4 regions of the Serratia sarumanii genome follow, and region 4 is predicted to be linked to each of the others. Evidence: predicted binding sites of a transcription regulator. Region 4 holds the regulator's gene; each other region holds the start of a gene.

What was found. The regulator CRP, encoded in region 4, controls carbon source genes, mostly activating them, when cyclic AMP is high. The targets are predictions, from matches to a motif close to ATGTGANNNNNNTCACAT.
Region 1: the regulator CRP is predicted to act here: its motif matches at 1,980-1,997, upstream of SSARUM_RS16770 (YfcZ/YiiS family protein).
Region 2: the regulator CRP is predicted to act here: its motif matches at 2,113-2,130, upstream of SSARUM_RS07375 (ABC-F family ATPase).
Region 3: the regulator CRP is predicted to act here: its motif matches at 4,241-4,258, upstream of yrbN (protein YrbN).

The regions. Positions count from the first base shown of each region.
Region 1 is NZ_CP124750.1:3,524,425-3,531,883, reverse strand. It holds gene mlaA (phospholipid-binding lipoprotein MlaA) at 1-287, shown strand, start outside; gene fadL (long-chain fatty acid transporter FadL) at 405-1,727, opposite strand; gene SSARUM_RS16770 (YfcZ/YiiS family protein) at 2,133-2,429, shown strand; gene fadI (acetyl-CoA C-acyltransferase FadI) at 2,626-3,936, shown strand; gene fadJ (fatty acid oxidation complex subunit alpha FadJ) at 3,936-6,101, shown strand; gene sixA (phosphohistidine phosphatase SixA) at 6,490-6,972, shown strand; gene smrB (endonuclease SmrB) at 7,044-7,459, opposite strand, start outside.
Region 2 is NZ_CP124750.1:1,537,183-1,544,641, reverse strand. It holds gene moeB (molybdopterin-synthase adenylyltransferase MoeB) at 1-443, shown strand, start outside; gene SSARUM_RS07375 (ABC-F family ATPase) at 495-2,087, opposite strand; gene SSARUM_RS07370 (MFS transporter) at 2,765-4,069, shown strand; gene cynR (transcriptional regulator CynR) at 4,092-4,991, opposite strand; gene SSARUM_RS07360 (carbonic anhydrase) at 5,106-5,759, shown strand; gene cynS (cyanase) at 5,779-6,249, shown strand; gene SSARUM_RS07350 (P-loop nucleotide/nucleoside kinase family protein) at 6,365-6,862, opposite strand; gene SSARUM_RS07345 (LysR family transcriptional regulator) at 7,031-7,459, opposite strand, start outside.
Region 3 is NZ_CP124750.1:420,966-428,424, reverse strand. It holds gene SSARUM_RS01975 (luciferase-like monooxygenase) at 1-606, shown strand, start outside; gene yedF (sulfurtransferase-like selenium metabolism protein YedF) at 645-884, opposite strand; gene yedE (selenium metabolism membrane protein YedE/FdhT) at 881-2,095, opposite strand; gene SSARUM_RS01960 (DEAD/DEAH family ATP-dependent RNA helicase) at 2,242-4,164, opposite strand; gene yrbN (protein YrbN) at 4,154-4,228, opposite strand; gene nlpI (lipoprotein NlpI) at 4,351-5,235, opposite strand; gene pnp (polyribonucleotide nucleotidyltransferase) at 5,364-7,459, opposite strand, start outside.
Region 4 is NZ_CP124750.1:4,666,291-4,673,749, reverse strand. It holds gene SSARUM_RS22210 (YccS/YhfK family putative transporter) at 1-1,025, opposite strand, end outside; gene crp (cAMP-activated global transcriptional regulator CRP) at 1,077-1,709, opposite strand; gene SSARUM_RS22200 (OsmC family protein) at 2,092-2,499, shown strand; gene SSARUM_RS22195 (phosphoribulokinase) at 2,538-3,407, opposite strand; gene SSARUM_RS22190 (YheU family protein) at 3,559-3,792, opposite strand; gene SSARUM_RS22185 (hydrolase) at 3,789-4,769, opposite strand; gene SSARUM_RS22180 (LysE family translocator) at 4,888-5,490, shown strand; gene SSARUM_RS22175 (PhzF family phenazine biosynthesis protein) at 5,501-6,283, shown strand; gene tauA (taurine ABC transporter substrate-binding protein) at 6,398-7,393, shown strand; gene tauB (taurine ABC transporter ATP-binding subunit) at 7,403-7,459, shown strand, end outside.

The sequences.
Region 1 (7,459 bases), 1.1 Mb from region 4:
CCCTGCGTGAAGACGGCGGCGACTTTGCGGATACGCTGTATCCGATGCTGAGCTACCTCACCTTCTGGATGTCGGCGGGCAAATGGGTGGTCGAGGGGATCGAAACCCGCGCCCAGCTGCTGGATTCCGACGGCCTGCTGCGCAACTCCTCCGATCCTTACATCATGGTGCGCGAAGCTTACTTCCAGCGCCACGATTTCATCGCCAACGGCGGCTCGCTCAAGCCGGAAGAGAACCCGAACGCCAAGGCGATTCAGGGCGAACTGGACGAGATCGACTCGCAGTAATCACGGGCGTCACGCCAATGAAAAACCCGCCGGCAGGCGGGTTTTTTATGCCGGCAGCACGCGGCAGGCAAAGAAAAAGCGCCCCGCGGGGCGCTTTGGCATCCATCTCAGGCGAGATTAGAAGCGGTAGTTGAAGTTGGCGCCGTACAGCCAGGCTTTACCTTCAGAGTTGAAGGTGTAAGGGCCTTCTTTGATGGTGACTTTCTGGCCGTGCATGTAGGAAACGCCGACGTCGACCGACGCGTCTTTGTTGAACGCATAGGTAGTACCGGCACTCAGCCAGAAACGGTCCTGATCCGGAATGGAAATCGAACGGTTCTGTGCCGGCACTGGGCTGTCATCGAAGGCGATACCGGTACGGAAGGTCCAGTTGTCGTCGTAGAAGTAGGTGGTACCCAGCGCGATGCGGTAAGCGTCTTTGAAGCCTTCATGCTTCTCGAACAGCGTTTGGCCGTTGTTGCCGGTGGCTCTCAGCTCCTGGAACTGGCTCCAACTGGTGTAGGCCAGGCTGTAGTGGATGGCCCACTGCGGCGCCACTTTGTTGTAACCGGACAGCTCCCACATTTCCGGCAGGTGCAGGCTCAGAGAACCCGGAATGGTGTTGCCGTTGGTGCCCCACGGAAGACCTTGAGAGGCCAGCAGCGGGTTGAAGGCTGAAGGCAGGCTGCTCTTGTAGTCGCCGTCGAAGTCGATTTTCACTTCAGAGCGGTAGGTGAGGCCGTAACGGTTGTTTTCATCCACTTCGTACAGAATACCGGCGTTCCAACCGAAGCCCCATTCGTCGCCTTTCAGGTGCGAAATCTGGGTATCTGCCGGGATCTGCGAAACAGGGCCGGCTAGCTGCGGCGGTAATTGGCCTGAACCGGCGATGAGCTTCGGCAGTTCACCGGCGTAACGTTCCAGTTTGGCTTTGGCGTACACCGCATCGAAGCCCAGACCGAAGCTGAAGTGTTGATTCAGACGATATGCGCCGCTGAGGTTCAGGTTGAGGGTGGTCAGATCGGTCTTGCCGCCGTAAGCGCCGGCGGTATAGCCGTCGTTGAATTCTGTCGCCAGACCGTAGTTGCTGGTGACCGAGCCGCCTACGGCGAACTGATCGTTAATCGGGTGAACATAATGCAGGTTCGGCACCCAGGCGGTCGGCGCGATGTTTTTCGAATCCAAACTGGCGCCGGAAGGGGATTGACCGGTAATGTCAACGTCCGGGTCGATGAAGACCGCGCCGAAAGAAAGTTCCGGGCGGGTATACATCATCAGCAACGCCGGGTTGCGGCTTGCGGAGGCCGCCGTATCCGCCATGGCGCCTTCGCCAGAATACGAACGTCCTAAACCAGCTGATGAGAACTCATTCAGCTGGAATCCTGCGGCAGACACGTTTGAAGAGATAATTGCCACTGCAGCTGCGAGAGCTGATTTAGTCAATAGGTTTTTCTGGCTCATGACCAAAACCTCATTATGTGTTTATTATTTAAACTATTGTTACACGAGGTAACAAGGAGCGCGGGATTGTAGGGTCCGTTATCGTTCAGACAAATCAGACCAGTGGCTGAAGTATAGGTCTGACCTGTGAAAATGTTGCAAGTTTGTTTTTGAAATATTTCCAACCTGATATCAAAAAAGAGATCTGCTTAACAAAACGTCAGCGGTAAATAACAAAATTCTTACCATTTCTTAGCAGGCGCTCATTTTTATTTGTGATTTCCATCACTTAAAACACCCATTAAAAGTAAGTGCTAGTGATTGCCTGCGTGGAAGCGTAAAATACCTGCAGAATTTTGTGGCTTTGTGCCGGTGAGTAAAACGGCAATTTGGGCTGATAACCGAGGCCTTTGAGGAGAACCAATCATGTCAGATGCAATTAATAAATGCAGCGCCCAGGAAACCGCCGCGTGTTGCTGTGTGGATGTCGGCACCGTGATGGATAACACCGATTGCACCGCGTCCTACAGCCAGGTGTTCAGCAATCAACAAGATGCGGAGGCGATGCTGGCCGCCCTGAGCGAAAAGGCGCGCGCGGTAGAATCCGACCCTTGTGACATCAGCAGTAGCATTAAACCGGTTGACGGCGGCGTACAGTTGGAGGCCGATTTCACCTTCGCCTGCCAGGCGGAAACCCTGATCTTCCAGCTCGGCCTGCGTTAATCCCCGCTTTACCCCCGGAGCCGCCTGCCGCGCGCCGGGGATTGCTCTCCCCACATCGCCCCCGATAGAAAGTGCGCCTGCTCGCAGTTTTGATCTCTGCCGGTTTGCCAAATGTAACCGTTTGGTTAACAATGACCTCATCAGGTCAGACCTCTTTCTGCCCATTGCGCTGACGTTATTTTCTTCAGGAGCATTTATGAGTAAGGCACTGCCGTTGGTGACCCGTCATGGTGACCGCATTGCGATTGTGAATGGACTGCGTACCCCCTTTGCCAAACAGGCGACTGCCTATCACGGCATTCCGGCGGTGGATTTAGGGAAAACGGCGGTGAGCGAGCTGTTGGCGCGCAGCGGCATCGATCCGGCGCTTATCGAACAACTGGTGTTCGGCCAGGTGGTGCAAATGCCCGAGGCGCCGAACATCGCGCGTGAAATCGTGCTCGGCACCGGCATGAGCGTCCATACCGACGCCTACAGCGTGTCGCGCGCCTGCGCCACCAGCTTCCAGGCGATCGCCAACGTGGCGGAGAGCATCATGGCCGGCAGCATCAGCATCGGCATCGCCGGCGGGGCGGATTCTTCTTCCGTCTTGCCGATCGGCGTCAGCAAGGCGCTGGCGCGCACGCTGGTGGACGTCAACAAGGCGCGCACGCTGTCGCAGCGCCTCAAACTGTTCAGCCGGCTGAAATTCCGCGATCTGATGCCGGTGCCGCCGGCGGTGGCGGAGTATTCCACCGGCCTGCGCATGGGCGATACCGCCGAGCAGATGGCGAAGAGCCACGGCATCACCCGTGAAGCGCAGGATGCGCTGGCGCACCGTTCCCACGAGCTGGCGGCCAAGGCCTGGCGGGAAGGGTGGCTGCGCGACGAGGTGATGACCGCCTATGTGCCGCCTTACCGCGCGCAGCTTTCTGAAGACAACAACATCCGTAAAGATTCCAGCCTGGCTTCCTACGCCAAGCTGAAGCCGGCGTTCGATCGCAAGCATGGCAGCGTCACCGCGGCCAACAGCACGCCGCTGACCGACGGCGCGGCGGCGGTGCTGATGATGAGCGAATCGCGCGCCAAAGAGCTGGGGCTGCAGCCGCTGGGCTATTTGCGCAGCTTCGCCTTCGCCGCCATCGACGTGTGGGAAGACATGCTGCTGGGGCCTTCCTACGCTACGCCGCTGGCGCTGGATCGCGCCGGCATCGGTCTGGCCGATCTGACGCTCATCGACATGCATGAAGCCTTCGCTGCGCAAACGCTGGCCAACCTGAAGATGTTCGCCAGCGAAGAGTTCGCCCGTGAGAAGCTTGGCCGCAGCCAGGCGATCGGCGAGGTGGACATGGACAAATTCAACGTCTTGGGCGGTTCCATCGCCTATGGCCACCCGTTCGCCGCCACCGGCGCACGCATGATCACCCAGACGCTGCATGAGCTGAAACGCCGCGGCGGCGGGCTGGGCCTGACCACCGCCTGCGCCGCCGGCGGGTTAGGGGCCGCGATGATCGTGGAGGTGGAATGATGAGCTTCGAAAACGCATTGCATGAACAGCGCGCCAAACCGTCGGCCTTTCAGCTGACGATTCGCCCCGACAACATCGGCGTGATCACCATCGACGTGCCGGGCGACAAGGTGAACACGCTCAAGGCCGAGTTCGTCGAACAGGTCAACGACGTGCTGATTCGGGCGCAGCAGCATACCGCGCTGGAAGGGCTGGTGATCGTTTCCGGCAAGCCGGACTCGTTTATCGCCGGCGCCGACATCACTATGATTGCCGCCTGCACCAGCGCCAAAGAGGCGGAAACGCTGGCCAGGAAAGGGCAGAGCACGCTGGCGCAGATCGCCGCGTTCCCGGTGCCGGTAGTGGCGGCCATTCACGGCGCCTGCCTGGGCGGCGGCCTGGAGCTGGCGCTGGCCTGCCACGGCCGCGTCTGTTCATTGGATGACAAAACCGCGCTCGGGCTGCCGGAAGTGCAGCTGGGCCTGCTGCCGGGCTCCGGCGGCACGCAGCGCCTGCCGCGCCTGGTCGGCGCCGCCAAGGCGCTGGACATGATCCTGACCGGCAAGCACATTCGCGCCCGCCAGGCGCTGCGCATGGGGTTGGTGGACGACGCCGTGCCGCAGTCGATTCTGTTGCAGACTGCCATCGAGCGAGTGAAGCAGGGCTGGAAGCATCAGCGCGAGCTGCCGTGGCAGGATCGCCTGCTCAACGGCCCGCTGGGCAGAAGTCTGCTGTTCAGCATCGTGCGCAAGAAAACGTTGGCGAAAACCCACGGCAACTACCCGGCGGCGGAGCGCATCATTCAGGTGGTGCGCACCGGGCTAGATCACGGCAGCGCCAGCGGCTATGAGGCTGAAGCGCGCGCCTTTGGCGAGCTGGCGATGACGCCGCAGTCGGCGGCGCTGCGCAGCCTGTTCTTCGCTTCCACCGCGCTGAAAAAGGAGCGGGGCGGCAATGCCCAGCCGCACGCCCTGCATCGCGTCGGCATTCTCGGCGGCGGCCTGATGGGCGGCGGCATCGCCTGCGTCACCGCCACCCGCGGCGGATTGCCGGTTCGCATCAAAGACATCAATGAAACCGGTATCAACCATGCGCTGAAATACAGCTGGGACGTGCTCGGCAAGCGGGTGCGCCGCAAGCGCATGCGCCCGGCGGAACGGCAAAAGCAGATGATGCTGATCTCCGGCTCTACCGATTACACCGGCTTTGAACAGGTGGATATCGTGGTCGAGGCGGTGTTCGAAGATCTGGCGCTGAAGCAGCAGATGGTGGCCGAGGTAGAAGCCAACTGCGCGCCGCATACCGTGTTCGCCTCCAATACTTCCTCGCTGCCTATCGGCCGCATCGCCGAACAGGCCCAGCGGCCGCAGCAGGTGATCGGCCTGCACTACTTCAGCCCGGTGGACAAGATGCCGCTGGTGGAAGTGATCCCGCATGCCGGCACCAGCGAAGAGACCATCGCCACCACCGTGGCGCTGGCGCACAAGCAGGGTAAAACCGCCATCGTGGTGGGTGACAGCGCCGGTTTTTATGTCAACCGCATCCTGGCGCCGTACATCAACGAAGCGGCGCGCTGCCTGCTGGAAGGCGAGCCGATTGAGTCGCTGGACAAGGCGCTGGTGGACTTCGGTTTCCCGGTCGGCCCGATCACCCTGCTGGATGAAGTGGGCATCGACGTCGGCACCAAGATCATTCCCGTGCTGGTCGAGGCGCTGGGGCCGCGCTTCGCCGCGCCTGCCGCGTTCGATGCGGTGCTGAAAGACGGGCGCAAAGGGCGCAAGAACGGCCGCGGCTTCTATCTCTACCCGAGCGAAGGGCAGCAGCGGCAGCGGCGCAAACGTGCGGATACCTCATTGTATACGCTGCTCGGCGTCACGCCGAAGGCGCACATGCTGCCGGCGAGCGTCGCTCAGCGCTGCGTGATGATGATGCTGAACGAAGCGGCACGCTGCCTGGACGAAGGCGTGATCCGCAGCGCGCGCGACGGCGACATCGGCGCGGTGTTCGGCATCGGCTTCCCGCCGTTCCTCGGCGGCCCGTTCCGCTATATGGACGAGCTTGGCGCCGAGAAAGTGGTGAAGACGCTGGACTACCTGCGTCAGCAGCACGGCGAGCATTTCGCCCCGTGCGAACGCCTGCAGCGCATGGCGCAGCAGGGCGAGCGCTTTTACCCGCTGGGGAGCTGAACGCAGGGCGGCCCGATTTGCACTATAGTTGCAACAGGGCCGCGTTGTGATCGCCATCACTCCTTGCAACAGCGTCAGCCGGTGAGGCTGTACAGCGAGGCTGCGGCAGCGGTAAGTTAGCTTGACCGCCATCAATAAATTTCATGGCGGAAAGGTTAAAATTTAACCCGTTGAATTGATTGTTCTGTGAGCAATCGAGGTTTGCCCGGGGAGGATTGCTGTAAAAAACAGCGTTTTCTTTAGGCAAACTTTCAGGCAAAATGCCCGGCCGCCATAAAGAGACGGCGCGTTATCGTTTTAAAGCTTTGGCTTTGGGTTGTAAAACTCGGCGGTACAGCACGCACGGCGTTTCTGTATAGCGTTACTTTGTCAACAACAGCGGTGCAATATGCAAGTTTTGATTATGCGTCACGGAGAGGCGGCGCTCGAGGCAGCCAGCGATGCGGTAAGGCCCCTTACCCTGTGCGGCCGCGACGAGTCCCGTCAGATGGCGGCCTGGTTGAACACCAAGTCTGTGGATATTGAACGCGTGCTGGTCAGCCCCTATCTGCGGGCCGAACAGACGCTGGCGACGGTGCGTGAAGCCTTGACGCTACCGGAGGGCGAAGAAGTGTTGCCCGAGCTGACGCCGGGCGGCAACGCCGAACAGGTCGGCAGCTATCTGCAGGCGCTGGCGATGCAAGGGGTGAGCTCGGTGCTGATCGTGTCGCACCTGCCGCTGGTGGGCTATCTGGTGGCCGAACTGTGCCCGGGCGAGTGCCCGCCGATGTTCGCGACCTCGGCGATTGCCAACGTCGATCTGCCGGCGGACGGCAGCTACGGCAAGTTTGAATGGCAGGTCAGCCCGTCGCAGGTGATGGCCAAAGTGTGAACCGCGGATGCGGTGCGGAATAAACTCAGGGCGATGTCTGACATCGCCCTGAGTCGTTTCTGCGGCGGGGGCTACTCGGCCAGCTCCACCAACAGCAGGATGGCGGCGTTGCCGCCCCATTCCTTCGGCGCCTGATGAAACGCCAGCACGTCGGGATGCTGCGCCAGCCACAGGGGCGTTTGCTGTTTGAGAATGTGCTTGCCGTGCCCGTGCATCACGCAGGCGCAGTGCACGTGTTCGCGTTTGCAGGCGGCGATCAGCGCCCCCAGTTCCTGCTTGGCCTGCAGCTGGGTCAGGCCGTGCAAATCGAGAAACAGCTCCGGCGAGTAATCGCCGCGTCGCAGCTTCTTCAGCTCATACGGGCTGCTGCCGGGGCGCACGTAGCGCGTCGGGCCTTCTTCTTCCAGCTGCGGCTGGTATTCATCTGAAAAATAATAGCTGGCATCGACCTGCTCCTGCAGCAGCCGCTGCGGGGCAATCTGTTTGA
Region 2 (7,459 bases), 2.0 Mb from region 4:
ACGCGATCGACTGCCGTTTGGAAGATGACGCGGTCGCGGCAGAGATCGCCGCCTGCGATCTGGTGCTGGACTGCACCGACAACGTGGCGGCGCGCGATGCCCTGAACCGCCTGTGCCACGCGCAGCAGAGGCCGCTGGTTTCCGGCGCGGCGATCCGCATGGAAGGCCAGCTCAGCGTGTTCACCTATCAGCCGGGCGAGCCCTGCTACCGCTGCCTGAGCCGGCTGTTCGGCGACAGCGCCCTCACCTGCGTCGAAGCGGGCGTGATGGCGCCGCTGGTCGGCACTATCGGCACCCTGCAGGCGATGGAGGCCATCAAGCTGCTGGCCGACTATGGTCAGCCGCTGCGCGGCAAGCTGTTGATGTTCGATGCGATGAGCATGCAGTTCCGCGAGATGAAACTGCCGAAGGATCCGCACTGCGAGGTGTGCGGCGGGGAATGACGGATAAAAAAAGGGCGGGATAATTCCCGCCCTGATGCGTTGCCGCGAGGGTTACACGATGCCCTGGCTGCGCAGATAGTCTTCGTAGTTGCCGGTAAAGTCGATCACCTTGTTCGGGGTGATTTCCAGAATGCGCGTCGCCAGCGAACTGACGAACTCACGGTCGTGGGAGACGAAGATCAGCGTGCCTTCGTACATCTCCAGCGCCATGTTCAGCGATTCAATGGATTCCATATCCAGGTGGTTGGTCGGTTCGTCCATCACCAGAATATTCGGGCGCTGCATCATCAGCTTGCCGAACAACATGCGGCCCTTCTCACCGCCGGACAGCACCTTCACTTTCTTCTTGATGTCGTCCTGGCTGAACAGTAAACGGCCCAACACGCTGCGCACCGCCTGCTCATCGTCTTTTTCCTGCTTCCACTGGCTCATCCAGTCGAACACGGTCAGGGTATCGTCAAACTCGTATTCGTGATCCTGCGCGTAGTAACCGATACGGGCGTTTTCCGACCACTTCACGCTGCCGCTGTCCGGCTGCGCGTCGCCCACCAGCGTTTTCAGCAGGGTGGTTTTACCGATGCCGTTGGCGCCCAGCACCGCAACCTTCTCACCCACTTCCACCATCAGGTTCAGCTTGCTGAACAGCGGGCCGTTGTCGAAGCCCTTGGTGAGCGCTTCCACTTCCAGCGCGTTACGGAACAGCTTCTTGTCCTGATCGAAACGGATGAACGGGTTCTGGCGGCTGGAGGCCTTCACTTCTTCCAGCTGGATCTTGTCGATCTGGCGGGCGCGCGAGGTGGCCTGCTTGGATTTGGAGGCGTTGGCGCTGAAACGGCTGACGAACGATTGCAGCTCGTTGATCTGCGCCTTCTTCTTGGCGTTGTCGGCCAGCAGACGTTCACGCGCCTGGGTGGCGGCGGTCATGTATTCGTCGTAGTTGCCCGGATAAACGCGCAGTTCGCCGTAATCCAGATCCGCCATGTGGGTGCAGACCATGTTCAGGAAGTGACGGTCGTGCGAGATGATGATCATGGTGCTGTTGCGTTCGTTCAGCACCTGCTCCAGCCAGCGAATGGTATCGATGTCCAGGTTGTTGGTCGGTTCGTCGAGCAGCAGGATTTCCGGATCGGAGAACAGCGCCTGCGCCAGCAACACGCGCAGCTTCCAGCCCGGCGCGATTTCGCTCATCGGGCCATAGTGCTGTTCCACCGGAATGCCGACGCCAAGCAGCAGTTCGCCGGCGCGCGCTTCGGCGGTGTAACCGTCCATCTCGCCGTAGGCGACTTCCAGGTCGGCCACTTTATAGCCGTCTTCTTCGCTCATCTCCGCCATGGCGTAGATGCGGTCGCGCTCTTCCTTCACCGCCCACAGCTCGGTGTGGCCCATGATCACGGTGTCCAGCACGCTGTACTGTTCGAAGGCGAACTGATCCTGACGCAGTTTACCCAGGCGCTCGTTCGGATCGAGGAACACGTTGCCGCCGGTCGGCGCCAAATCGCCGCCGAGGATTTTCATAAAGGTGGACTTGCCGCAGCCGTTGGCGCCGATCAGGCCATAACGGTTGCCGCCGCCGAATTTAACAGAGATGTTTTCAAACAACGGCTTGCTGCCGAACTGCATGGTGATGTTGTTGGTGCTTAACACAGCGCTCGCTCTTTATACATAGGGAATGTGATTTGGCGCGCATTATGCCACAACGGGGTTAAGAGATCGCGGGAAGTTTTGGTGACATTTTGAGCGGTGACGACGGATGAGTCATAGCTGGGTTGAATAATACCGATAAAATTCACGGCGAGATTTCACGCAGCAAGCCGTACAATATTTGAAACCAATTCGCCAAATATATTAATTAAACTTAAAAATGACATTTATTCTCCCCAGAACCGCCCCAGGCACGAATAAATCGTATCTGTTCACCTTATGAAAATCATTAATACAGCCAACACGTCTCTATTTAATTCTAGTTTTTTCCGACTATCGCCACACATTCTGCTATACGCGACATTTTGTGACCGCCTTCTTAATTACCAAGGTTTTTTAGAGGATTAATGCGTTACAGCTCACTAAATCGACATGGCACATTCGTTCCAGCTGAAGAGAAAATCAAATAAAAACAATTAAATACAGAAAGATGTGAAAATCAAACCACCGTTATCCCGCTAACTACTCTCATATTGCATATGATTGTACATACAAGTATATGTAAACGTGACGTTGCCGTTTTGTTGGCGTTTCGGGGCTCGGTTATCGCCGCCCCGGATAACACCACCCCGGCCAGAAAATAATAACAACACACCGTCCACCTATCGCGAGAGACAACGATGAACACTGCTGAAAACGCATTGCCCAAAAGCCAAACGGCGGGGAAGGGCGCGGTAAATTACAAAGTCATTGTCGGCGCCAGCCTGGGCAACGGCCTGGAGATTTTCGACTTCACCGTCTACAGCTTCTTTGCCGCCATTATCGGCAAACTCTATTTTCCCAGCGACAGCGCCTACGGCTCCTTGTTGATGTCGGTGGCGGTGTTCGGCGTCGGCTTTATCATGCGCCCGCTGGGCAGCATGGTGCTGGGTGCCTATGCCGATCGGGTCGGCCGCAAGGCCGCCATGCTGATGACCATCGTGCTGATGGGCGTCGGCACCGCGCTGATCGCCTTCGCGCCCACCCATGCGCAAATCGGCGTTCTGGCGCCGGTGCTGATCGTGGTTGGCCGCCTGATTCAGGGGTTTGCCGCCGGCGGTGAAGTGGGCTCGGCCACCACGCTGCTGCTGGAGTCGGCAGGGGCCAACCAACGCGGCTTCTTCGTCAGCTGGCAGGCGATAAGCCAGGGCATCAGCGCCCTGCTTGGCGCCTCTTTAGGCCTGGCGCTCACCTATTTTCTGCCGGAGCAGGCACTGTATGCCTGGGGCTGGCGCGTGCCGTTCATCATCGGTTTGTTGATCATTCCCGTCGGCATCTATATTCGCAAACATCTGGAAGAGACCTACACTGGAGAGGCGCCGGCTCACGCGCGGCCGCCGCTGAATCCGGTATGGGATCTGGTGAGCAATCATGCCAAAGATCTGTTGCTGGGCGTATTGATCATCATGTCCGGCACCGTGATGGTCTACGTGGTGCTGCTGTATATGCCGACCTACATGATGCAGACCTATCACATCGCCGGCCCGACCGCCTACCTGTTCAGCTGTATTGCCTCTGTGGTACAGATCATCGCCGTCTATTGCGCAGGCCGTTACGTCGATCGGGTGCAGAACTACAAAAGGCCGCTGCTGTTCTCAATCTTTGCAGCACTGATCCTGATTTACCCGACCTTCTGGTTCCTCAGCGCCACGCAAACCCTGTGGCTGGCGATCGTTTTCCGCATCCTGCTGATCGGCGCGCTGGGCATCAACATGCTGGCCAGCACTATGCTGATCGTCTCGGCGCTGCCGCGCCACGTGCGCGCCACCGGCACCTCGATGATCTACGCCTTTGGCGTGACGCTGTTCGGCGGATCGGCGCAGTTGGTCGTCACCTGGCTGCTGGACGTCAGCGGCAATCCGATGGCGCCGGCGTGGTACGTCACCGGCATGTTGACCGTCAGCCTGATCGCCACTCTGCTGTTCCGGGAGCGTCATAAAGAATAGCGCCTGCTGCCGAGCCGTGCGGCTATCGGCTGCCCGGCGCCGGCGTAATGCCCTGTTCCTGCAAGAGGGCAATAAACGCCTGCGCGGCGGCGCTGCGGTAAGCGCCTTTGCGCTGCAGCCATACCGCCTGCCGCACCGGCATGGCGTTGGCCAAAGCCACTTTTTTCAACTGCCGGTTCTCGCGCGCAATGGCGGCCGGCAGCAGCGTGGCGAGCTGCCCGCGCCGCACGATCTCGACGATGGCGCCTAGCGCATTGGCCTCCACCGCCACCTGCGGCCGGAAACCCAGCTGCGTGCAGTAGCGATCGATAAACTGGCGCGTGGCAAAGTCGCCGCTCAGCAAGGCCAGCGGCAGATGTTGCCACTCCGCCAGCGTCAGCGGCCGGCGATGAGATGCCAAGGGATGATCGGTGCCGACCATCAGCTCCAGCGACTCATTGAACAACGGCGCCGCTTCCACCTCCGCCGACTGCGCCATCTCGAAGGCAATGCCCAGATCCAGCCTATCCTGCGCCAGCAGCGCCTCCATTCGCTCTTGCGCCATCTCTTCAATGCTCAGCGTAATCCCCGGATAGCGGCGGTAGAAGGCATCGACCGCCGGCCCCACCAGATAGGCGGTGAACGTGGGGGTCATCGCCAGCCGCAAATGGCCGCGTGCCAGCGTCGCCACGTCATGGATCGCCCGCGCGCCGGCATCCAGATCCTGCAGCGCCAAGCGCGCATAGCGCATCCACGCCTCACCGGCGTCGGTCAGGCGCACGGCTCTGCCGCTGCGATCGAACAGCGGCGCTCCCAATGTGTCTTCCAGCTGCTTGATCTGTTGCGACAGCGTCGGTTGCGAGACGTGCAGCGATTCGGCGGCGCGGGTGAAGTTGCCCTGTTCGGCAACGGCCAGAAAATAACGGATGTGTCGCAGCAGCATAACGCCCCAGCTATTAGTAAAACCTATAGCTGGCATTATAAATGGGTCTTAGACCCTATAGCCAGAAGCGTTCATCATGCCGCCATCGCATAACGACACCCAATGGAGAAACGGATGAAAGAGGTGATTGAAGGCTTCCTGAAGTTCCAGCGCGAAGCCTTTGTTGAACGCACGGCGCTGTTTCAGCAGTTGGCGACCCGCCAAAACCCGCGCACCCTGTTTATCTCATGTTCCGACAGCCGGCTGGTGCCGGAGCTGGTCACCCAGCGCGAGCCGGGCGATCTGTTCGTGATCCGCAATGCCGGCAACATCGTGCCTTCTTTCGGCCCCGAACCCGGCGGGATTACCGCCTCGGTCGAGTACGCCGTCGCCGCGCTGGGCGTGGAAGATATCGTGATCTGCGGCCATTCCGACTGCGGCGCAATGACCGCCATCGCCACCTGCCAGTGTCTGGATCACCTGCCCACGGTCGCCGGCTGGCTGCGTTACGCCGATTCCGCGAAGGCGGTCAATCAGGCTTATCCGCACGCTTCCAACGAGGCGCGGGTCGCATCGATGGTGCGCGAAAACGTCATCGCCCAGCTCAACAACATCAAAACGCACCCTTCCGTCGCCCTGGCGCTGGATCAGGGACGCCTGACGCTGCACGGTTGGGTCTATGACATCGCCAGCGGCGCTATCGACGCGCTGGACGGCGAAACCCGCCGCTTCGTGCCGCTCGCCACCCATCCCGAGGTGACCGCCACCCCGGCGATCGCCCGTTTTTAAGTCAACAAAAGGAGCTAACATGACACACTCTCTGCACAACGCCGCCCCGCGCGCAGCGCTCACCGACACCATCATGGCCGCCAAGATCCGCCATAACCTGACTTTCGACGCGCTGGCTGAGGGCACCGGACTCAGCCTGGCGTTCGTCACCGCCGCGCTGCTGGGGCAGCATGCGCTGCCGGAACAAGCGGCACGCACCGTGGCAGCCAAGCTCGGGCTGGACGAAGAGGCGGTACAGCTGCTGCAAACCATCCCGTTGCGCGGCAGCATTCCCGGTGGCGTGCCGACCGATCCGACCATTTATCGCTTCTATGAAATGCTGCAGGTTTACGGCTCCACGCTGAAAGCGCTGGTACACGAGCAGTTCGGCGACGGCATCATCAGCGCCATCAACTTCAAGCTGGATATCAAGAAGGTGGCCGATCCGGAAGGCGGCGAACGCGCGGTGATCACCCTGGACGGCAAATACCTGCCGACCAAGCCTTTCTAATCTACTTCCGCGCCATCGCCTTCCAGGCCGCGCTGCCGTGCGCGGAAGTCGCCTTCTACAACGCGTTTAACGCCAAAGCCTAACCCTATTGCCGGCGCCGTCATGGCGCCGGTTTTCAGTCCTGTTCGCCATAACGCAAGACTGTCATCCCTTCCTCTTCCGCCGGGGGAACAAAGTACTGCGCCAGGCGCTCAAACTCCGCTTCGCTCAGTGTAAACGGGTGCTCGCCGCGCGCGTTTCTCAGCGTTATCCGGCTCAGGCATTGCGCATGGCTGACGTCGAGAAAATGCAGACAGTGCGCAACGCCGGCCTCCTCCGCCAACGCTTTGGCCCAGCGCCGCCTGTCTGGCGTATTCATCGGGAAATCGAGCGCTACGGACCAGCCGCCGCGCAGCAGTTGAACGAGGTGTCCGCCCAGCGCCCGCCGCAACCGGTCGGAACAGCGCGCATAGTCTTGCAGGCTGGTCATCTCCTGCTCATACAGCGTCGCCAGCCACGCATCTTCGACCAGCAACAGCGTTTGCGGTTGCTGCGCCAAACGCTGCGCCAGCGTCGATTTGCCTGCGCCGGCCTTGCCACACATCAGGTGTAAAACTGCAGGGTAGGTTTTCATGACGTTCTCCGGTCGTTGCCGGAAGGGGATAAAAAAACCCGCCTGCCGGCGGGTTTTTATTGGCGACACACGCGCTATCCCACCCTTTGGAGAAGGGTGATAATAATTTGCGCGAATGGGCGGTAGGATTTTTTCATAGCTAAGGAATATGACAATCGTGCACCGTTGTCAATTCGCCGTCATCAATCCCTGTTCTCGCACAAATTCGGTGAATAAACTCACTTTCTGCTGCACATGCCGGCGCGTCGGGTAAACCGCGAAAACCTGATGCACGTCGGCAATCTGTTCAGGGAACAGCCGCACCAGCCTGCCGGCGGCGATCTCGGGGTCCGCCACGAACGACGGCAGCGAACCGATACCCAGTCCCGCCACCAGCATATCCCGCAGCATCAGGCTGTTGTTGGCGATCAACCTGGGAGTGAACGTCACGCTCAGGCTCTCCTCACCGGCGGTGAACTGCCACTGCCCCGGCCTTTCCGCCAGGGAATAGGCCAGACAGCTGTGTCGCTGCAATTCATTCGGCGTTTGCGGCACGCCGTGCTGCGCCAAATAGCCGGGCGCGGCGCAAATTCGCTGGTGCACTTCACCCAGCGCCCG
Region 3 (7,459 bases), 840 kb from region 4:
CCGCGCGACGTGCAGGAGCTGCAAAACTACTTCTGCGACGCGCAGCCCGGCCAACTGGTGCAGGCAGTGCCGGGCCAGGGGCTGCACGTGCCGCTCTGGCTGCTCGGCTCCAGCCTCTACAGCGCGCAGTTGGCGGCGCAGCTTGGCCTGCCGTTCGCCTTCGCCTCGCACTTCGCCCCGGATATGCTGTTCCAGGCGCTGCAGCTGTACCGCGAAAACTTCAAACCGTCCAAACAGCTGGCGCAGCCGCACGCCATGGTGTGCGTCAACGTGATCGCCGCCGACAGCGATAGCGATGCGCGCTTCCTGTTCAGCTCGATGCAGCAGCAGTTCATCAACCTGCGCCGCGGATCGCCCGGCCCGCTGCCGCCGCCGGTGGATAACATCCACGCGCTGTGGACCGCCGGTGAGCAATACGGCGTCGAGCAGGCGCTGCGGATGTCGATCGTCGGCGATGAAAAAACCGTGCGCCACGGGCTGCAAACGCTGCTGCGTGAAACCGATGCCGACGAGATCATGGTCAACGGCCAGATCTTCGATCACCAGGCGCGGCTGCGTTCGTTCGAGATTGTTGCCGGAGTGAAAGGCGACGTCGTGAAGGGATAAAACGCGAAAAGGCGGTGGGGAACCCCACCGCCTCGGCGTTAACGCTGGATCAGATAGCGGATGGTCGGCCCGTCCTGCTGGATATCCAGCACCTTGTAGCCGTGGTTGCGCGCGTCGAGCGGAATGTTGTTGATCGACTGCGGGCAATCGCTGATCACCTCCAGGATTTCCCCCGGCTTCAGCTGCGGCATCGCCTCCAGCGTCGCCACCGCCGGGTACGGGCAAGGCTCGCCCAGCATGTCCAGCCGGTAGTCCGGCACTATCGTCGTCTCTTTCATGGCAGGCTCCTCAAATTCACCACCTGCGCCTCAGGCCGGGCGCGGAAAAAGCGTTTCTCCCACCACAGCATGGCGGCGAAGGCCAGCGCCAGCAGCAGGTAGGTCACCAGCAGGCCGCCGATCGGGCCGAAGGTGTCGAGCAGGTTGATCTTGTCGTAGTCGGTCGCCAGCGCCGGCGCCAGATCGTCCCAGTAATAGGCCAGCAGCGTGGCGCCGATGATGTTGCCCAGCCCCACCCACCAGTAGTGCACCTGCCCTTCCACCGCGCGGTACATCCAGCCGGTCTCGCAACCGCCGGCCAGCACGATGCCGAAGCCGAACAGCAAGCCGCCCAGCACCGCATTCGGGCCGGCCCACATGATTTTCGGCGCCACGCCGAGCTGCACGTAGCTGAAGATGCCGATGGCGCTCACCGCCATGCCGATGATGATGGCTTTCGCCATGTGGGTGCGGCCGGTGATCCACAGATCGCGGAACGCCGAGGTGAAGCAGATCTGCGCGCGTTCGATCAGCAGACCGAAGCCGATGCCGAACAACATGGCGATGCCGAGCTTCGGCGCATCGAACAGCGTCCACAGCGACCAGGCCACCGCCAGGCCGAAGACCGCCATGCCCAGCCGGAAGCGGCGGCGCGCCTGCTCAGGCTTCTGCGTCAGCGGCGCGGCGGCCTTCACCTTTTGCAATTTAACCGGAATGCGGAACATCGGCAGCAGCGTGAATTTGGCGCCGAAGTACGACCCTGCGGCGGTCGCCAGCGCGAAGAACCAGGCGTGCAGCGAGAACTGCGGAATACCGGTGAAGAATGCCGCCAGGTTACAGCCCATCGCCAGGCGCGCGCCGAAGCCGGCGATAATGCCGCCCAGCAGCGCCTGCACGATGCGAATGCGGTGCTGCGGCTGGCGCAGCTTGATGTTGTTGGCCCACAGCGCGGCGGCGATGCAGCCGGCGAACATGCCGATGATCATGCGCCCGTCGATGCGCTCCAGCGGCGTGCCCTGCAGGCCGATAACCTTGAAATAGCCCCACTGCTCGGGGTGCAGGCCGAACCACTGCAGCACATGGCCGCCCCAGCGGGTGAACTCGCCGGTCACCGCCCAGAAGGTGCCGGTCATGCCGAAATAGTAGGTAGAAAGGATCCCGGCGGCGATCACCGCCGGCAGCGGCGCCCAAAAGCGCACCAGGTATTGAGATTTGAACTGCTGCCAACTCATGGCATCTCCCGTGCATATCATCCGTAAGAAAAAACCTTATGAATGATACGCCATTCGGGGACGTTTGACGGCAACTTTCAGGCATAAAAAAACCAGCCCGCAGGCTGGTTTTTCAGAGCACTACACCGCGAACGGTGAATCAGCGATTACGCGTCGCCGAAACGACGACGTGGTGCAGCAGGTGCGCCATCATCACGGCGTGGCGCCGGTTTGCCGTCACGGTTGTAGTTACCGCCACGACGCTCGCCGCCGTTGCCGCCTTCACGACGTTCGCCGAAGGAACGACGTGGGCCGCCTTCGCGACGTTCGCCGTTGAACGGACGACCGTTGCCGCGACGCTCGCCGCCGTTGCCACCGTCACGACGCTCGCGGCGTTCGAACGGCTGTGCATCGCCCAGCAGCTGCATGTTCATCGGCTTGTTCAGGATGCGGGTGCGAGTGAAATGATTCAGGATCTCGCCCGGCATGCCTTTTGGCAGCTCGATGGTGGAGTGGGACGCGAACAGCTTGATGTTACCGATGTAACGGCTGCTGATGTCGCCTTCGTTAGCGATCGCGCCAACGATGTGACGGACTTCTACGCCATCGTCACGGCCCACTTCGATGCGGTACAGCTGCATTTCGCCAACGTCACGACGTTCGCGACGCGGACGGTCGCCGTCACGGCTATCGCGGCTGTCGCGACGGTCGCCGCGACGATCGTCACGGTCGTTGAACTCGCGGCGCTGGCGCGGTTTGAAGACCGGATCCGGCGGCAGGATCAGCGGACGTTCGCCCTGAGCCATTTTCAGCAGCGCTGCGGCCAGGGTTTCCATATCCAGCTCTTCTTCCGGCTGCAGTTTGGTCAACAGTGCGCGGTACAGATCCAGATCGCTGCTTTCCAGCTGCTGCTGAACTTTTGCGGCGAACTTGGCCAGACGACGCTCACCCAGCAGTTCTGCGTTCGGCAGTTCCACTTCCGGGATGGTCAGCTTCATGGTGCGTTCAATGTTGCGCAGCAGGCGGCGTTCGCGGTTTTCCACGAACAGCAGCGCGCGGCCGGCGCGGCCCGCACGACCGGTACGGCCGATACGGTGAACGTAAGACTCGGAGTCCATCGGGATGTCATAGTTGACAACCAGGCTGATGCGCTCAACGTCCAGGCCACGGGCCGCAACGTCGGTCGCGATCAGGATATCTAGACGACCGTCTTTCAGGCGCTCCAGGGTCTGCTCACGCAGCGCCTGGTTCATGTCGCCGTTCAGCGCGGCGCTGCTGTAACCACTGCGCTCCAGCGCTTCGGCCACTTCCAGGGTCGCGTTCTTGGTACGGACGAAGATGATCGCCGCGTCAAAGTCTTCAGCTTCCAGGAAACGCACCAGCGCTTCGTTTTTACGCATGCCGTACACCGACCAGTAGCTCTGGCTGATGTCCGGACGGGTGGTCACGCTGGATTGGATGCGCACTTCCTGCGGCTCTTTCATGAAGCGGCGGGTGATGCGACGGATCGCTTCCGGCATGGTGGCAGAGAACAGCGCGGTCTGATGTTCAGCCGGGATCTCAGCCATGATGGTTTCTACGTCTTCGATAAAGCCCATGCGCAGCATTTCGTCGGCTTCATCCAGCACCAGACCGCTCAGGTTAGAGAGGTTCAGGGTGCCGCGTTTCAGGTGGTCCAGCAGGCGGCCTGGGGTACCCACAACGATTTGCGGGCCCTGGCGCAGAGCGCGCAGCTGCACGTCGTAACGCTGGCCGCCGTACAGGGCTACCACGTTGACGCCGTTCATGTGTTTGGAGAAATCGGTCATCGCTTCGGCAACCTGAACCGCCAGTTCGCGGGTCGGTGCCAGCACCAGGATCTGAGGTGCTTTCAGGTCTGCCTGCAGGTTGTGCAGCAGCGGCAGCGAGAACGCTGCAGTTTTACCACTACCGGTCTGTGCCATGCCCAGCACGTCGCGGCCGTTCAACAGGTGAGGAATACACTCAGCCTGGATCGGAGATGGTTTTTCATAGCCCAGATCGTTCAGGGCGGAAATGATTGGAGCAGACAGCCCCAGATCAGCAAAAGAGGTTTCAAACTCAGTCGTCATGTACACGTGCCTCATTAATAATGGCAGCCAGTCTACATAACTCGTCGAGAAAATTTTCAGTCATTTTCATTGAAAAGTGTGAACCGGCTCAAATTAGATTATAAAACGAACAAAAAAGCCCTCGCCCGTGAAGGCGATAACTTTGGTTAAAAACCAATGTTCATCAGGCTGATAGGTGTTCGTCAGCTATTGCTGGTCCGATTCCGATAGGTCGTCTTGCTCTTGGCCCAAAAGCGCCAATTCCAACAATGCATAGCGGTGCTCAACGAAGTTGTGAACGTTGTTAGCCACCGTCAGTTTGAACAGCGCCGAAGCGGTGTCCTTGTCCCCCAGACTCAGGTAGTGTTTACCCAAATAGAAGTCAGTTTCACTGAGATGCTCAGCGAGCGAAGTGTTATCCGTTGCATCTGCCTTGAGGCGTTCCATCAGCGTTTTTTCGCTGATCTTGCCCAGGTAGAATTCGACAATATTCCATCCCCATTGCCCTCTGTCCGCTTTGTCATAGCGCTGCTGAAGCGCTACCTCGGCCTTCTTGGGATCGATTTCTCGCTCCACCAGATACAGCCATAACGAACGGAAGGGATCGTTTGGGTCGTCTTGATAAAACGCCTGCAGATCATCCTGCGCCAACGGGAAGCGGCCGCCATAATACAGTGCGATGCCCCGGTTTAAACGCGCGTAATTGTAAGTTGGATCAAGCTCTAGTACAGAATCAAACGCTTCATAGGCAGCATCAAAATTGCCTGCCTGCGTTAAGTAAATGCCCAGGTAGTTGAAAACTTCCGGCATGTCGGGACGTATCGCCAGCGCCTGCGAGAAATCATTGCGCGCTAATGCACGTAACCCGAGGCTATCATACAGCACACCGCGCTCATATAAAAGCTGTGCGCGTTCGTCGTCCGTCAGTGCCCGGCTGGCAAGAATTTGTTCCATGCGCGCCAGGATCACTTCCTGCTGCAACGTTGGCTGCAACGGGATTGCCAAAACTTCGTCTTTACGCCAATCATGGTTGCTGCATCCTGCCAGCATGAGTGCTGTCGCAACGTAACACCAGCGCAAGAAAGGCTTCATTTCCCACTCCCGAAGACAAACATTGGATGAACGTCCTGTCCTCCGTTTGCTAAAACGCGGGCATCCTACCCGCGCGATACGAACAGCTCCCAACCCCGTGGCGGGGAGCTGTAAAACTATCTATACAGTTATTCTGCTTCAGGCGCAGGTGAACCCGCTTCCGGCGCCATCGCTTCTTTGATGCTCAGACGCACGCGGCCCTGACGGTCAACTTCCAGTACCTTAACCGGCACTTCCTGACCCATCTGCAGATAGTCGGTCACTTTCTCGACGCGCTTGTCGGCGATCTGAGAAATGTGTACCAGACCTTCTTTACCACCGCCGATAGCGACGAATGCGCCGAAATCAACGATACGGGTCACTTTACCCTGGTAGATACGGCCCACTTCGATCTCTGCCGTGATCTCTTCGATACGACGGATAGCGAATTTCGCCTTCTCCCCGTCGGTCGCAGCGATTTTAACTGTACCATCATCTTCGATTTCGATGGTAGTGCCAGTCTCTTCGGTCAGCGCGCGGATAACGGAACCGCCCTTACCGATCACGTCTTTAATCTTATCCGGGTTGATGCGGATAGTATGAATACGCGGTGCGAATTCGGAGATATCGCCGCGCGGGGTGCTGATAGCCTGTTCCATCACGCCCAAGATGTGCAGACGCGCGCCCTTGGCCTGGTTCAGAGCCACCTGCATGATTTCGCGGGTGATGCCTTCGATTTTGATGTCCATCTGCAGCGCGGTGATACCGTCGCGGCTACCGGCCACTTTGAAGTCCATGTCGCCCAGGTGATCTTCGTCACCCAGAATGTCGGACAGAACCACAAAGTTGTCGGCTTCTTTCACCAGGCCCATCGCGATACCCGCAACGGCAGCCTTGATTGGCACACCGGCGTCCATCAGCGCCAGAGACGCGCCGCACACGGAAGCCATGGAAGAAGAACCGTTGGATTCGGTGATTTCAGACACCACGCGAACCGTGTACGGGAAATCTTCCGGTTTAGGCATCATAGCCAATACGCCGCGTTTCGCCAGGCGACCGTGACCGATTTCACGACGCTTAGGAGAACCGACCATGCCGGTTTCGCCCACGGAGTACGGAGGGAAGTTGTAGTGGAACAGGAAGCTGTCGGTCTTCTCGCCCATCAGCTCGTCCAGGTTCTGCGCATCGCGCGCGGTGCCCAGGGTCGCGGTAACCAGCGCCTGAGTTTCGCCACGGGTGAACAGCGCGGAACCGTGGGTGCGCGGCAGTACGCCGGTGCGCACGTCCAGGCCACGGATCATGTCTTTTTCACGGCCGTCGATACGCGGCTCGCCACGCAGTACGCGGCTGCGCACCACGTTTTTCTCCAGGTTGCCCAGGATGTCCTGGATTTCGCCGGCGTCCAGCGTTTCGTCCTGCGCCAGCAGGGTTTCAACAACGCTGTCTTTGATCGCGTCAACCTGAGCGTAACGCTCTTGTTTTTCGGTGATGTGGTAAGCGTCGCCCAGGCGAGCTTCGGCCAATTCAGCCACGCGCGCTTGCAGCGCTTCGTTGACCGCAGGCGCCTGCCAATCCCACTTCGGTTTGCCGGCTTCGGCAACCAGCGCGTTGATGTTTTCGATAACCACTTGCTGCTGGTCGTGGCCGAACACCACGGCGCCCAGCATCTGATCTTCGCTCAGCACGTCCGCTTCGGATTCCACCATCAGCACCGCGCCGGCGGTACCGGCAACCACCAGATCCAGACGGCTTTCTTTCAGCTCATCGGTCGTCGGGTTCAGCACGTACTGATCGTTGATGTAACCCACGCGCGCGGCGCCGATTGGGCCGTTGAACGGAATACCGGACAGGCTCAGGGCTGCGGAAGCACCGATCATCGCAACGATGTCCGGGTTCACCTGCGGGTTAACGGAAACCACGGTCGCGATCACCTGAACTTCGTTCAGGAAGTTGTCCGGGAACAGTGGACGGATCGGACGGTCGATCAGACGAGAAGTCAGGGTCTCGCCTTCGCTCGGACGGCCTTCGCGACGGAAGAAGCTGCCCGGGATGCGGCCGGCGGCGTAGGTACGCTCTTGGTAGTTAACGGTCAGCGGGAAGAAGCTCTGGCCCGGCTTGGCTTTTTTCTGGCCAACGACGGTAACGAAGACGGCGGTGTCATCCATGCTCACCATAACGGCGGCGGTGGCCTGACGCGCCATCATACCGGTTTCGATGGTGACGGTATGCTGGCCATACTGGAATT
Region 4 (7,459 bases):
CCGGACATCAGGTCGCGGCGGTATAGCGGATGCTGGGTGCGCAGCAGGCGGGCGATGCGGCTGAAGTGGTAATAACAAAACTGGCCGACCGGGTTATCGGGATGCTGCGCCGCCATTTTTTCCAGCGCCGCCAGCTCGTGGGCCATGGAGAAGCGCTTCGAATGTTGATGATAGAGAATATCGTGCGCCACTACGCGCAGCCGGCCGGCGATCACCTGAGCGTTGCGGCGAATGATCGCTTCGGCCTGGCTCTGCTCCACCAGTTTTTGCACCTCCTCCGGCAGATGCAGGCTGACGGTGATGTGCTCCTGCAGATCCATCGCCACCTGAAAGGCGCGCTGCAGGCGCTTTTGCTCGAGGTTGTTGGCGTGCGGCAGGAAATTAAGCTGTTGGTACAACAGGCTGATCAGATCCATCACCTTTTGCTGGCGCACCAGCAGCGGCGGCAGCGCGGTTTGCGGATCGGTGTGCTGGGTCAGCAGCGAGTATTTGGCTTCGAAATAGTCCGCCAGTTCCAGGTAGAGCTGGCTCAGGGTCTCGCGCATCGGCTGCTCTTTCCACAGCTTGAACCAGAACCAGGTGAATAAGCCGTACCAGACGGTGCCGATGGCGTACAGCAGCGGCGCCTGCCAGATGGGCACCGTGCCGGCCGTGCTGAGGGCGAAGATGGCGGCCACCAGCGCCGCCGGCAACAGCCGGGCGTGCAGCGGGCTGATTTCACCGGTGACGCCGAGCAGCAGCGCCAGGCCCAGCATCAGCGCCGGCAGCGGCACGTGCCACAGCAGTGCCTGTTGCAGCAGCACGCTGCTGAAGGCGAACAGCGAGCCGCCAACCACCAGCCGTTTAAAGAAGCGCTTATGCGGCGTGTCCAGACCGGCGATATTGCAGCAGGCGGGCACCAGAGAGAACATCAGGCCGAGCTGCAGCTGGCCTATCAGCAGGCCGAACAGCACCGGCAGGCACAACACCAGCGTTTGTCGCAGTGCGTAGTTGATTTCCGGGTGGTAGATCAGGCGGCGCCACATGGCAGAGAGCAGATAAAAAAAACGGCGCAGATTGCGCCGTTTCTTCAGGGATTAACGGGTGCCGTAGACGACAATGGTTTTGCCGTGGGCGGAAATCAGGTTTTGATCTTCCAGCATTTTCAGAATACGGCCAACGGTTTCGCGCGAGCAGCCGACGATCTGGCCGATCTCCTGGCGGGTGATCTTGATCTGCATGCCGTCCGGGTGAGTCATGGCGTCGGGTTGCTTCGCCAGATTCAGCAGGGTTTGCGCGATGCGGCCGGTAACGTCCAGGAAGGCGAGGTTGCCCACTTTTTCGGAGGTGACCTGCAGGCGGCTCGCCATTTGGGCGGACAGACGCATCAGGATGTCCGGGTTCACCTGGATCAGCTGGCGGAATTTCTTGTAGGAGATTTCGGCCACTTCACAGGCGGTTTTCGCGCGAACCCAGGCGCTGCGCTCCTGGCCTTCTTCGAACAATCCGAGCTCGCCGATGAAATCCCCCTGGTTGAGGTAGGACAGGATCATCTCTTTACCTTCTTCATCCTTGATCAGCACCGCGACGGAGCCTTTCACGATGTAGTAAAGCGTTTCGGCCTTTTCACCTTGGTGAATCAGCGTACTCTTCGATGGATATTTGTGGATATGGCAATGAGACAGGAACCATTCGAGAGTAGGGTCTGTTTGCGGTTTGCCGAGAACCATTCGCTGTTATCCTCTGTTGTTATCGCTGCCTTGTGTCACAGGGGTCAGAGTTCCCTGTAAAACCCGCCTGTAGCCACAGTCATGAGCGAGGGCTACCGGCAAGTTTTGAGGCGTGTCATAAAAATACGCTGTCGCTCTAGCATATTAACTTGCCGTAAGCGCTGCAAGCTACATTCTGTTAACATACCGGTAAAGGAGCCTTTCTCTGGGCGTTTCCCTGAAATTCAGTGTCCCGGAAAGATTTATTGCGGCTCTGTTTGTAGCACAGAGTAAGGCGGGTGTCTCGTGTTGTCTCGCTTCAGCATGATTAGCATCAGGTTACGTTGCCTGTTTCTATGCGAAAGCGTACTCTGATTTTAAGAAATCAACCGGAGTGACCAGAATGCAGGCAAGAGTTAAATGGGTGGAAGGGTTAACGTTTTTGGGTGAATCGGCCTCCGGCCACCAGGTGCTGATGGACGGCAACGCCGGCGATAAAGCACCCAGCCCGATGGAGATGGTGCTGATGTCGGTGGGCGGCTGCAGCGCGATCGACGTGGTGTCCATCCTGCAAAAAGGGCGCAACGACGTGCGCGACTGCGAGGTGAAGCTGACCTCCGAGCGCCGCGAAGAAGCTCCGCGGTTGTTCACCCATATCAACCTGCATTTCATCGTTACCGGCCAGGACCTGACCGACAAGATCGTCGAGCGAGCGGTGAGCCTGTCGGCGGAGAAATATTGCTCGGTGGCGCTGATGCTCAACAAGGCCGCCACGGTAACCCACAGCTTCGAGATCCGCCAACCGGCGTAATCGAGGCGGAGCGCGGCCCGGCGCCGCGCTCAACGCGTTTATTCGATCTTCTTGCCTTCCAGCAACCGCTGCACCAGCGGCGCCATGATCAGTTCCATCGCCAGCCCCATCTTGCCGCCCGGCACCACTAACGTATTGATGTGCGAGATAAACGAGCCTTGCAGCATCGCCAGCAAATAGGGGAAGTCAATTTGATCCAGCCCGCGGAAGTGGATCACCACGAAGCTTTCGTCCAGTGAGGGAATCGCCTTGGCGGCGAACGGGTTGGAGGTGTCCACCGTCGGCACGCGCTGGAAGTTGATGTGGGTGCGCGAGAACTGCGGCGTGATGTAGTTGATGTAGTCTTCCATCGAACGCACCACCGAATCCATTACCGCTTCGCGGGAGTGGCCGCGCTCGCCGGTATCGCGGATCAGTTTCTGGATCCACTCCAGGTTGACGATCGGCACCACGCCGACCAGCAGGTCGACGTGCTTGGCCACGTCATGGTGCTCGGTGACCACACCGCCGTGCAGCCCCTCGTAAAACAGCACGTCGGTCGGCGCCGGCAGCGGTTCCCACGGGGTGAAGGTGCCCGGCACCTGATTGTAGGGCACCGCTTCGTCGTAGGTATGCAGATACTTGCGCGAGCGGCCGGTGCCGTTCTTGCCGTAGTCGATGAAGCTCTGCTGCAGCAGGCCGAAGTCGTTGGCCTCGGGGCCGAAATAGCTGATGTGTCTGCCCAGATCGCGCGCCTTGCGGATCGCCGCGTCCATTTCCGGCCGGGTGTAGCGGTGGAAGCTGTCGCCCTCCAGCTCGGCGGCGCGGATGTTGAGTTGTTGGAATATTTTGCGGAACGCCACGCTGGTGGTGGTGGTGCCGGCGCCGCTGGAACCGGTCACCGCGATAACGGGATGTTTGGCAGACATGGTGGTTGTCACTCCGTGTTGAATGCGCCGGCGTCAGGGGATTATTGTGGCTCTTGTTGACGCTCTCTATCTCGGGAAAAAATGGCGCGCGCTGGTTTGCAATGCCCCATTGTTACCTGATTTTTTCCGTCAGTCATAGAACCGATCGCCACTAAATTTCTTCCTGCCCGGCGCGGAACTGGCCGCGCGGCATGATGTTGACGCTCTCGTGCAGTTCCGACCACACCAGCACCACTTCGCCGTTTTTTAGCTGGCGGCGCACGTCCTCCACCTTCTGTTCCAGCGAGCGTTCGTGCTCGCCGTAATCGGTGCCTTCGCGCAGTACAAAAGATTCGATCAGGCTGTTGAGGGTGTCGGTTGCCAGTTCTTGCCAGGGAATGATCACGTCGGGATGTCCAGATAAGGGGAAAGCCAGGCCGGAATGCGATGCTCCAGCCACATGTATGGTTTTTTCAGCGTGCCGCCGACGAAGCCGACGTGGCCGCCGAACTCGGTCAGCTGATATTCGATATTGCGCGGCAGGCCGGCGACGTCGGGGATCACCTCAGGGGTCATGAAGGGATCGTCCTTCGCATGGATGATCAGCAGCGGCGTTTGGACAGCCGGCAACAGCGGCAGGGCGCTGCAGCGGCGATAATAGTCGGTGGCGTCACTGAAGCCGTGAATGCGCGAGGTGATGGCGTCGTCGAATTCGCGGATGCGCCGCAGACCGTTCAGTTGGGACAGCTTGAGCGGCAGGGTGTCCGGGTAGTGCAACAGCTTGCGGGTGGCGTTTTGTTTCAGCTGCCCCAGCAGGTAGCGCTGATAAACGCGGGAAAAGCCTTGCTCCATGCGGTAGGCGCAGGGCTCCAGCATCAGCGGCGCCGAGACCACCACCGCCGCCTGCAGCAGGCTGTCGGCGCCTTGCTGCGCCAGGTAGCAGGCCAGCATGTTGCCGCCGAGCGAAACGCCGACCGCCGCGGTCGGCACCTCGCCGTAGCGGTCGCGCAGCCAGCGCAGGAAGAAGCGCGCGTCTTCGGTTTCACCGGAGTGGTAGATGCGCTGCTTGCGATTGGGCACACCGCTGCAGCCGCGAAAGTGCATCACCACGCCGAGCCAGCCGCGCTCGCGCCAGGCGTTGAGCAGGCCATGCGCGTAGGGGCTGTAGAAGCTGCCCTCCAGGCCGTGGAACAGCACCGCACGCGGTTTGTCGCGCGCCTGCGCCGGATCCTCGCTCCAGGCGAGATCGACGAAATCGCCGTCGGGCAATTCCAGCCGCTGCCAATGCGGTTTCAATAATACGCGGCGGCGCACCAGCCGCGGCAACAGCGTTTGCAGGTGCGGGTTACTGGCCCCGGTCAGAGGGCGAAAGGTGTTAGGCATAGGCTGAGTAAAATGTTGTGGGCGGCTATTGTGAGATCCCTAGCGCACTGTTAGCTTCAATACCAAGAATTAACAATGATACTGCAAAAAAGCGCCTTGGGTGAGGAGCACCCGTGCCATGGAACCGAGTTTATTCCTTTCGATGCTGGGCTTCCTGTGGGTCGCCGCCATCACGCCCGGCCCCAATAACCTGCTGCTGACCACTTCCGGCGCCAACTTCGGCTTTATGCGTTCGCTGTGGCTGATGATCGGCATCATGCTCGGCATGCAAAGCATTTTGCTGCTGGTGGCCTTCGGCGTCGGCAGCCTGATCCTGGTTTATCCGTCGCTGCACCTGATCCTGAAAATCCTCGGCAGCCTGTACCTGCTGTGGCTGGCGTGGAAAGTCGCCACCGCCGCCTATGAAAAACTGGAAACCGACGTGGCGCCGCCGCAGCCGGTGCGGCTGTATCAGGGCTGGCTGCTGCAGTTCCTCAACCCGAAAGCCTGGCTGATGGCGCTGGGGGCGGTGGCCAGCTTCAGCCTGGCGGGCGATAAGTACAACGGGTCCATTGCGGCGATCGCGTTGGGCATTTTGGTGGTCAACATCGTCGCCGGCATTATCTGGCTGGCGTTCGGCACCCTGATCGGCCGCCTGCTGCGCAGCAAAAAGGCCTGGGTTATCTTCAACGTTTCCATGGGGTTGTTGACCGCAGCCTGTGTGTTACTGATCTGGCATTAAGGAGCGAACGATGGCGGAAAATTATTATCACGTGGTTGCCTTTACCGGCGAAGGGCTGCGCGGCAACCCGGCCGGGGTTTGCCTGCTGACACAGCCGCTGCCGGCGGCGCGGCTGCAGGCGATCGCCAACGAGATCGGCCTGCCGGAAACCAGCTTTGTCTGGGATGACGGCGACATGACCGCCATCCGCTGGTTTACCCCGCAGCGCGAGGTCGATCTCTGCGGCCACGGCACCCTGGCGGCGGCGCATGTGATGTTCAGCGTGGTTAACCCGGCGCTGCAGGATATTCGCTTCCGCTCGGCCGGCGGCGAACTGTTCGTCAAGCGCGATGCGCAGGACGGGGAACGGCTGGTGCTCGACTTCCCCGCTCGGCCGCCGCAGAAGGTGGCCGAACCGGCGGGCCTCGCGGCGCTGCTGGGCGTGCAGCCGCAGGAGGTGTGGCAGGCGAAAGCGCTGCTGGTGGTGCTGGAAAACGAGGCGCAGGTGCGTGCGCTGCGGCCGGACATCCCGGCGCTGATCGCGCTGGCCGGGTGTGCGGTGATCGTCACTGCGCCGGGTGACACCGTGGACTTCGTGTCGCGCTATTTCACGCTCGACGGCGGTGAAGATCCGGTTACCGGCTCCGCGCACTGCACGCTGATGCCTTACTGGACGGCGCGTCTCGGCCGCCATCGGCTGCAGGCGCAGCAGGTCTCGGCACGCGGCGGCGAACTGTTCTGCGAACTGCAAGGGGATCGTACGCTGCTCGGCGGCTATGCTCACGTGTTCCTGCACGGGACGATCGCGCTGTAATCCGCGTTTATATTACGCAGGGTAATAAAGAAGACTTTTTTATTCTTTTATCGCCCGTCACCGCTCAGATAAAACTGTCAGCAACTGAACAGATTTTTATCAACGGAGCGGAACATGGCGGGCAAACTCTTTTCCTTACGCAACGCGGCGCTGTTGGCGCTGGCGCTCAGCGCAGCCAGCGCCTACGCGGTGGACGTGACCGTGGCGTACCAGACGTCGGCGGAGCCGGCCAAGGTGGCGCAGGCGGAAAACAGCTTCGCCAAACGGTCCGGCGCGACCGTCGACTGGCGTAAGTTCGACAGCGGCTCCAGCGTGCTGCGTGCGCTGGCCTCCGGCGACGTGCAGATCGGCAATATCGGCTCCAGCCCACTGGCGGTGGCCGCCAGCCAGAAACTCCCCATCGAAGTGTTCCTCATCGCTTCGCAGCTCGGCAGCTCCGAAGCGCTGGTGGTGAAAAATGACATCAAAAGCCCGCAGGATCTAATCGGCAAGCGCATTGCGGTGCCGTTTATCTCCACCACCCATTACAGCCTGCTGGCCTCGCTCAAGCATTGGGGCATCAAGCCTGAGCAGGTGAAGATCCTCAATCTGCAGCCGCCGGCCATCGCCGCCGCCTGGCAGCGCGGCGACATCGACGGCGCTTACGTCTGGGCGCCGGTGGTCAACGAACTGGCCAAACAGGGCAAGGTGTTGACCGACTCCGCGCAGGTGGGCGAATGGGGCTCGCCGACGCTGGACGTGTGGGTGGTGCGCAAAGACTTTGCCGAGAAACATCCCGACGTGGTGACCGCCTTTGCCGCTAGCGCCCTACAGGCGCAAAAGGCCTACCTGGCGGCGCCGGAGCAGTGGCTGAAAGATCCGAGCCACCTCAGCACGCTGGCGCGCCTGAGCGGCGTGCCGGAAGCGCAGGTGCCGGAGCTGGTGAAGGGAAACCGTTATCTGCCGGTGGCGGATCAGGTTGCCCAGCTCGGCCAGCCGGTGGACAAGGCGATCCGCGATACCGCCGAATTCCTCAAGCAGCAGGGCAAGATCCCGCAGGTCGACAGCGACTACAGCGCTTACGTGACCGACCGTTTTGTGAAACAGGTGCAGGCTGCGCCGCAGTCGTAAGGAAGCAGGATGCTAAACGTCAATCATCTTTCAGCAGAGTATCAGGGGCGGCCCGCGCTGCGTGAC